One region of the Streptomyces sp. UF-297 genome, then DNA from elsewhere that is predicted to be linked to it. Evidence: riboswitches for the same ligand, from Rfam matches in the RefSeq annotation. Region 1 holds a riboswitch; the other holds the start of a gene.
What was found. A riboswitch is a leader RNA that binds a small molecule or an ion and turns the genes downstream of it on or off. The one in region 1 is predicted to bind glycine.
Positions count from the first base shown of each region.

Region 1 (4,344 bases):
TGGAAAATCCACGTCACCCACCCGCTCATCACCGCGCACTACCTGGTCGACGACCCTAGCGCCAGCCGGGGTCGCGACCGGCCGGTGCACCCGATTGATCACTTTGCGCATCCGTGCGGTTGCGGACGGTCCCGACCGCTTCGAGGGTGACAGGAGGGCGTCCCTGCCCTGCCACCGCCTCTGCGAAAGGACTTCCCCCCATGGCAACGAACCGGACCGCCCTCGCCTTCGTCAGCGCCGCCATCGCCGGCGCCATGACCCTGGGCGTCGCGGGCACCGCCGCCGCGGCCGCCCCCGAGCGGGCCACGGCGCGCACCGCGACCCCCCACCCCCACGTGGCGAAGGCCGAGGCCGCCGCATTCCACGCCATCAGCGACCTGCTCAGGGCGGCGAGCAAGGTGTGCCAGCAGGCCCATCACGACCGGACCAAGATCAAGCCGGCCGAGACCGCCGCGCTGCAGCACAAGCTCGACCACGCCATCCACGCCACCTCCCGCGCCGCCTACCTGCTCAAGCACTCCAGCCCCCGGCGGGCCGGCGCCCCGGTGGACGACGAGTGGCTGAAGAAGGCCCAGAAGAAGCTCGACACGCAGGTCAAGGCGCTTCTCGCCGGTACGAAGGAGGGTGACTTGATCAAGGTGGCGGTCACGCTCAAGCCCCTGACGGAGGCAGCGCTCGAAGTACTGGCGGCGGTCAGCATTGGCAAGGCCTTCAAAGGCATGAAGCTGCCGAACGTCCCGGGGCTGCCCAAGCTCCCCGACCTGCCCAAGCTCCCCGGTCTGCCGGAGACCCCGAAGCTGCCCGAGTTCCCCGGTCTGCCGAAGATCTTCTGAGCCGACACCCGGCGCCGCAGCGCGGCCGGGCCCGGAGGCCGTCATTCGAAGGTGACGGCCTCCAGGGCGTCGGCGGCCGGGCGGTCCAGCAGGACCACCGAGCGAAATCCCTTGGGCAGACGGGCCGTTTGCGCCCGGGAGACCAGGGCGCCCACCGCCCTGCGGTGCCGCCCGAAGGCGTACCCCGTCACCCCGCGGCCCCTGGACTCCTGCCCGGCCAGGGCCACTTCGGGCGCCACGTCCAGCAGCACCAGATGCGCGCCGCGGCCCGAGCGCCGGGCCTGGCGCGCGATCCAGCGGCGCACCCAGGCCAGCGTCCCGCAGTCGTGCACGACCACGCTGCGGCCCGAGCGCAGCGCCCGCCGCAGCCCCAGATAGTGCGCGCCGCGCACCAGGGGGCGGTACAAGCCGTACGGCAGCGCGCCGAGCCGGCCGGCCGCCCACCGCTCGCGCACGTCCTGGGAGTCGATGCGGTACACGGCGGCGCCGCGCTGGTCCAGCCCCGGCACCACGCGGTGCATCAGGGTGGACTTGCCGCTGCCCGGCAGCCCGGAGACCACCACCAGATCGCCCGCGGAGAAGCGCATCTCACCCCCGGCGCGCTCCTGCTCCCCGCGCAGGTCCAGCACGCCGGGTCCGCTGCCGAGCCCGGGGCGCAGCAGGGCGCCCGGCGCGCGCCGGGGCCGGGGAAGCGTGCCCACGGGCTCCTGCCGGACCACGTCCGCGGCAGCACCCCCCGACGTTGTCGCGAATGCGGCTTGCCTGTGCACCGTGATCGCCCCTCCCGGTCCGGTTAGGTCCCGCCCTACCCGCACAGTGTCAAGAAAAGGTAATGCCGTTCAAGGTGATTGCCGACTCACCACCCCACGCGGGGACAGGTGACGGTGTTCCCTCAGTGGTTCGGACAGCCGTTCCGGCCCCGGGGGTTCCCGTGCAATGATGTGCGCGCCATGTGCGGATCCGTGCACAACGCTCCGTACGTACGAGCACAGCCAACTGCATACCGGCCGCTTGAATCCGCGCGGGAGAGTCCCCGGCCGCGCCGGGGCGCCGAAGGAGCAAGTCCTCCCTTGAATCTCTCAGGCCCCTATACCGCGTGGGCGAGGCAGATCTGAAAAGCGAGCCGCGGTTGCTGTGGCTCCACCCAAGGTGCAAGCCGCGGGCCCGTAAGGGGCTTTCGGTGAACCTCTCAGGTTCCGATGACAGATGGGGAGGACGTCTTGTCACCCATGCCTGGGAGTCTGAAGCAATGACTGATGCCCCCCGCCGTACGGCGCTGGACGCAACGCACCGCGCCCTCGGCGCGACCATGACCGACTTCGCCGGCTGGGACATGCCGCTGCGCTACGGGAGCGAGCGCGACGAGCACGTCGCGGTGCGCACCCGCGCCGGCCTGTTCGACCTCTCCCACATGGGCGAGATCACCGTGACCGGCCCGGCCGCCGCCGACCTGCTGGACTTCGCCCTGGTCGGCAACATCGGCTCGGTGGCCGTGGGCCGCGCCCGCTACACCATGATCTGCGACGCCGAGGGCGGCATTCTGGACGACCTGATCGTCTACCGCCTGGGCGAGCAGGAGTACATGGTCGTCGCCAACGCCTCCAACGCCCAGGTGGTGCTGGACGCGCTGGTCGAGCGGCAGGCCGGTTTCGACGCCGCGGTGCGCGACGACCGGGACGCCTACGCGCTGATCGCCGTGCAGGGCCCCGAGTCCCCCGGCATCCTCAAGTCCCTGACCGACGCCGACCTGGACGGCCTGAAGTACTACGCGGGCCTGCCCGGCACGGTCGCCGGTGCGCACGCGCTGATCGCCCGTACGGGATACACCGGCGAGGACGGCTTCGAGCTGTTCGTACGCCCCGCCGACGCGGTCACGGTCTGGGAGGCGCTGACCGAGGCGGGCGCGGGCGCGGGCCTGGTGCCCTGCGGCCTGTCCTGCCGCGACACGCTGCGCCTGGAGGCGGGCATGCCGCTGTACGGGCACGAACTGACCACCGCCACCACGCCGTTCGACGCGGGCCTGGGCCGGGTCGTGAAGTTCGAGAAGACCACCAACGGCGGTGACTTCGTGGGGCGCAAGGCCCTGGAAGCGGCGGCCGAGCGGGCGAAGACGGCGCCGCCGCGCAAGCTGGTCGGGCTGGTCGCCGAGGGCCGGCGGGTGCCGCGGGCCGGCTACCAGGTCGTCGCCGACGGCGCGGTGATCGGCGAGGTCACCTCCGGTGCCCCCTCCCCCACCCTCGGCAAGCCGATCGCGATCGCGTACGTGGACGCGGCGCACGCCGAGCCGGGCACGCCGGGGGTCGCGGTGGACATCCGCGGCAGCCACGAGCCGTACGAGGTCGTGGCGCTGCCCTTCTACAAGCGCCAGAAGTGACGGACACCCCACACACCTGTCACTTCTGACACTTTTGTCTCACGCTTCAAGACGCACGCACAGATCACGCCACCGCATCCAGGAGAATCACCTCATGAGCAACCCCCAGCAGCTGCGCTACAGCAAGGAGCACGAGTGGCTGTCGGCCGCCGAGGACGGCGTCGCGACGGTCGGTATCACCGAGCACGCCGCCAATGCGCTCGGCGATGTCGTCTTCGTGCAGCTTCCTGCGGTCGGTGACACGGTCACGGCGGGCGAGACCTGCGGTGAGCTGGAGTCGACCAAGTCCGTCAGCGATCTCTACGCGCCCGTCGACGGCGAGATCACCGAGATCAACGAGGATGTCGTCAACGACCCCTCGCTGGTGAACTCCGCCCCCTTCGAGGGCGGTTGGCTGTTCAAGGTGAAGGTCACCGGTGAGCCGGACGAGCTGCTCTCGGCCGACGCGTACACCGCCTTCACCGCCGGCTGAGCCACACCCCCCTCCCTAGGAAGACTCATGTCGCTTCTCAACAGCTCCCTCCACGAGCTCGACCCCGACGTCGCCGCCGCCGTCGACGCCGAGCTGAACCGCCAGCAGTCCACCCTCGAAATGATCGCGTCGGAGAACTTCGCTCCGGTCGCCGTCATGGAGGCGCAGGGCTCGGTCCTGACCAACAAGTACGCCGAGGGCTACCCGGGCCGCCGCTACTACGGCGGCTGCGAGCACGTGGACGTCGCCGAGCAGATCGCCATCGACCGGGTCAAGGACCTGTTCGGCGCCGAGTACGCCAACGTCCAGCCGCACTCCGGCGCCTCCGCCAACCAGGCCGCGCTCTTCGCGATCGCCCAGCCCGGCGACACGATCCTCGGCCTGGACCTGGCGCACGGCGGCCACCTCACCCACGGCATGCGCCTGAACTTCTCCGGCAAGCAGTTCAACGTGGTCGCCTACCACGTCGACGAGGCCGGTCTGGTGGACATGGCCGAGGTCGAGCGCCTGGCCAAGGAGAACAGCCCCAAGGTGATCATCGCGGGCTGGTCCGCCTACCCGCGCCACCTGGACTTCGCCGAGTTCCGCCGGATCGCCGACGAGGTCGGCGCGTACCTGTGGGTCGACATGGCGCACTTCGCCGGTCTGGTCGCCGCCGGTCTGCA
Region 1 is NZ_JBSIBZ010000002.1:124,178-128,521, reverse strand. It holds gene AC4IJH_RS02685 (hypothetical protein) at 201-833, shown strand; gene AC4IJH_RS02680 (AAA family ATPase) at 875-1,534, opposite strand; glycine riboswitch at 1,846-1,938, shown strand; glycine riboswitch at 1,939-2,049, shown strand; gene gcvT (glycine cleavage system aminomethyltransferase GcvT) at 2,083-3,207, shown strand; gene gcvH (glycine cleavage system protein GcvH) at 3,302-3,679, shown strand; gene glyA (serine hydroxymethyltransferase) at 3,707-4,344, shown strand, end outside.

Region 2 (4,344 bases), on a different contig from region 1:
GGCGCCGCAACCGCGCGGGCTGAGCCGCCGGAGAAGGCCGGCGGCCCGGCGCGGGGCCGATTGTCAGTGGCGTAGGGCAGCATCGGTGATGTGAGACGTGCGCCGACGATCCTGCATCTGGACATGGATGCGTTCTTCGCGGCCGCCGAGCAGGCGGCCAAGCCGAGTCTGCGGGGCAAACCCGTGGTCGTCGGCGGAATCGGGCCGCGTGGCGTCGTCTCCACGGCCTCTTACGAGGCGCGGGTCTTCGGGGTGCGCTCGGCGATGCCCACCGCACAGGCGCGCCGGCTGTGCCCCAACGCCGCCTATCTGACGCCCCGCTTCGGGGTGTACCGAGAGGTCAGCGAGGCGGTGATGGAGCTGCTGCACGCGCTCTCGCCGCTGGTGCAGCCGCTGAGCCTGGACGAGGCCTTCGTGGACCTGGAGGCGGGCGGCGTCGCGGCGGACAGCCGGACCGCGCGCGCCGTGGGGGAGAAGCTGCGCCGGGACATCCGGCGCACCACCGGGCTGACCGGGTCGGTGGGCCTGGCCGGCGCGAAGATGCTGGCGAAGATCGCCTCCGAGCAGGCCAAGCCGGACGGGCTGGTGGTCATCGAGCCCGGTACCGAGCGGGAGCTGCTGGGGCCCATGCCAGTGCGTACGCTGCCGGGCGTGGGGCCGGCCACCGCCGAGGCGCTGCGCCGGGCGGGGATCCACACGGTCCAGGAGACGGCGGAGGCGGGCGAGGCGGAGCTCGTACGGCTGCTGGGCAAGGCGCACGGCTCCGGGCTGTACGAGATGGCGCTGGGGCGCGACGAGCGGCCCGTGGTGGCCGACCGGGACGCGAAATCGGTGTCGGTGGAGGACACCTTCGCGGTGGACCTGACGGACCGGACGCGGGTGCGGGCCGAAGTGGAGCGGCTGGCGGACCGGTGCGTACAGCGGCTGCGGGCGGCGGGGCGGTCGGGCCGTACCGTCGTGATCAAGGTGCGGAACTACGACTTCTCGACGCTGACCCGCTCCGAGACGCTGCGCGGGCCGACCGACGACCCCGCGGTGGTGCGGGAGGCGGCGGCCCGGCTGCTGGAGACGGTGGACACCACGGGCGGGGTGCGGCTGCTGGGCGTCGGCGTCAGCGGGCTGGCGGACTTCACGCAGGAGGACCTCTTCGCGCAGCTGGCGGCGGAGCGGGCGGCCGGGGAGGCGGCGGAGAAGGCCGTGGTCGAGACCGCCGCTGTGGAGCCTCAGGCGGCCGAGGAGCGGCCGCGCAGGTGGCTTCCGGGGCTGGATGTGGTGCACGAGGAGTACGGGGCAGGGTGGGTGCAGGGGAGCGGTGTGGGGAGGGTGACGGTGCGCTTCGAGCAGCCCTGGTCGGCCCCTGGGCGGGTGCGGACCTTCCCGGTGGAGGATCCCGCGCTGCGGCCGGGCGATCCGCTGCCGCTGATGGGCGGGGACCGTCCGGGGCGCGGTCAGTCCTCCGAGCCCGCTATCCGGCCGAATTCGGAGTCGGCGGAGGTGTCGGGTCCGGAGTCCGGGGTGGAGATATCCAGCCGGTAGTGGTGGTAGAGCTGGAGTTCCTGCTCGGGGGAGAGATGGCGGCCCACGCCGAAGTCCGGGGCGTCCTTGATCAGCTTCCGGTCGTAGGGGACGCGCAGGCCCTCGTCGCCCAGTTCGCTGGGTTCCAGAGGGACGAAGGCGTCACGGCTGAAGAGGCCAGTACGGACGGCGGCCCATTCCGGTTCGCCGGTGGCGTCGTCGAGGTAGACCTCGTCGACAGTGCCGATCTTGGCGCCGTTTCGGTCGAACGCCTTGCGGCCGATCAGACTCCGGGGATCGATATCGGTCTGCACGGTCCCTCCAACTGGTCGCAACTGCCCTGTGACAACTACGAAACGGCACATTTCATGCCCCGGCCACTCGAGGAAACGTCAAGAGGTGCGCTGGTAGGCTGGCCGATGGCTGCAGACCCCATGCGGGAGAGTCCTCCGACGATGCCGTCGGGGGCGCCGAAGGAGCAAATCCTCCCCGGAATCTCTCAGGCACATGTACCGCATGGACGAGGTCACTCTGGAAAGCAGGGCGGGCCACGGTCGGGCACAGCGCCGGAACCCTTCCTCACCGACGGTGAAAGTCGGCCTGCCGTGTGCGGGGCCGGTGAAGCTCTCAGGTTGAGATGACAGAGGGGGAGGCCGTCCGGGCACCCGCGCCGTGGTGCCCCTCGCAGGTCGCGACGACCAGGAGGCCCCCGCAGATGACCACCGATCGCATCTCCTTGACCGAGCTGGAGCAGGGCACACCCTTTGAGCAGCGTCATATCGGTCCCGACCACGAGGCGCAGGCGAAGATGCTCGCGCATGTCGGTTTCGGGTCGCTGGACGAGCTGACCACCGCCGCCGTACCCGATGTGATCAAGAGCGCGGAGGCGCTGGCGCTGCCGCAGGCCCGTACGGAGGCCGAGGTCCTCCAGGAGCTGCGGGAGCTGGCGGACCGCAACCAGGTGCTCGCGCCGATGATCGGGCTCGGCTACTACGGCACGTTCACGCCGCCGGTGATTTTGCGCAATGTGATGGAGAACCCCGCCTGGTACACGGCGTACACGCCCTACCAGCCGGAGATCTCGCAGGGCCGGCTGGAGGCCCTGCTCAATTTCCAGACCGTGGTCGCCGACCTGACGGGGCTGCCGACCTCCGGCGCCTCGCTGCTGGACGAGGGCACCGCCGCCGCCGAGGCGATGGCGCTCTCCCGGCGGGTCGGGAAGGTCAAGCAGGGCGTTTTTGTCGTTGATGCCGATTGTCTGCCGCAGACCATTGCCGTGATCCAGACGCGTGCCGAGCCCACCGGCGTCGAGGTGGTGGTCGCGGATCTGGCCCAGGGCATTCCCGCCGAGGTCGCCGAGCGCGGCGTGTTCGGCGTGCTGCTGCAGTACCCGGGCGCCTCCGGTGCCGTACGCGACCCGCGGGCCGTCATCGAGCAGGCGCACGAGCTGGGCGCGGTGGTCACCGTCGCCGCCGACCTGCTCGCGCTGACCGTGCTGACCTCGCCCGGTGAGCTGGGCGCGGACATCGCGGTGGGTACGACGCAACGTTTCGGCGTACCGATGGGCTTCGGTGGCCCGCACGCCGGATTCATGGCCGTACGCGAGGCCTTCGCGCGCAGCCTGCCGGGCAGGCTGGTGGGCGTGTCGGTGGACGCCGACGGCAACAAGGCGTACCGCCTCGCACTGCAGACGCGCGAGCAGCACATCCGCCGGGAGAAGGCCACCAGCAACATCTGCACCGCGCAGGTGCTGCTCGCGGTGATGGCCGGGATGTACGCGGTCTACCACGGCCCCGAGGGCCTGCGCACCATCGCCCGCCGTACCCACCGCTACGCCGCGATCCTGGCCCAGGGGCTGCGCGCGGGCGGCGTGGAGGTCGTGCACGGCGCGTACTTCGACACGCTGACCGTGCGCGTGCCGGGCCGGGCCGCCGAGATCGTGGCCGCGGCGCGGGAGGCCGGGGTGAACCTGCGCCAGGTGGACGCCGACCTGGTGGGCATCGCCTGCGACGAGACCACGGGGCGGGCCCAACTGGCCGCCGTGTGGGGTGCCTTCGGAGTCCGCGGCGACGTCGAGGAACTGGACGCCCGGACCGGTGACGCGCTGCCCGAGGGCCTGCTGCGCGCCGACGACTACCTGACCCACCCCGTCTTCCACCAGCACCGCTCCGAGACGGCGATGCTGCGCTACCTGCGCACGCTCTCCGACAAGGACTACGCGCTGGACCGCGGCATGATCCCGCTGGGCTCGTGCACGATGAAGCTCAACGCCACCACCGAGATGGAGCCGGTCACCTGGCCCGAGTTCGGGCAGCTGCACCCCTTCGCGCCCGTCGAGCAGGCGCAGGGCTACCTGACACTGATCCACGAGCTGGAGGAGCGGCTGGCGACGGTCACCGGCTACGACAAGGTCTCCATCCAGCCCAACGCCGGGTCGCAGGGCGAGCTGGCCGGACTGCTGGCGGTGCGGGCCTACCACCGGGCCAACGGCGACGAGCAGCGCACGGTCTGCCTGATCCCGTCCTCCGCGCACGGCACCAACGCCGCGAGCGCCGTCATGGCCGGCATGAAGGTCGTCGTCGTCAAGACCGGCGAGGACGGCGAGGTCGACACCGACGACCTGCACGCCAAGATCGAGAAGCACCGCGAGGAACTGGCGGTGCTGATGGTGACCTACCCCTCCACGCACGGCGTCTTCGAGGAGCACATCACCCAGATCTGCGCGACGGTGCACGAGGCGGGCGGCCAGGTGTACGTGGACGGCGCCAACCTCAACGCGCTGGTCGGGCTCGCCGAGCCGGGCAAGTTCGGCGGCGACGTCTCGCACCT
Region 2 is NZ_JBSIBZ010000100.1:8,887-13,230, forward strand. It holds gene AC4IJH_RS37175 (MerR family transcriptional regulator) at 1-23, shown strand, start outside; gene AC4IJH_RS37180 (DNA polymerase IV) at 91-1,536, shown strand; gene AC4IJH_RS37185 (PRC-barrel domain-containing protein) at 1,449-1,829, opposite strand; glycine riboswitch at 1,943-2,040, shown strand; gene gcvP (aminomethyl-transferring glycine dehydrogenase) at 2,231-4,344, shown strand, end outside.
Region 2: it holds a riboswitch for glycine, as region 1 does, so the genes downstream of both, gcvP (aminomethyl-transferring glycine dehydrogenase) here and gcvT (glycine cleavage system aminomethyltransferase GcvT) in region 1, are expected to answer to the same signal.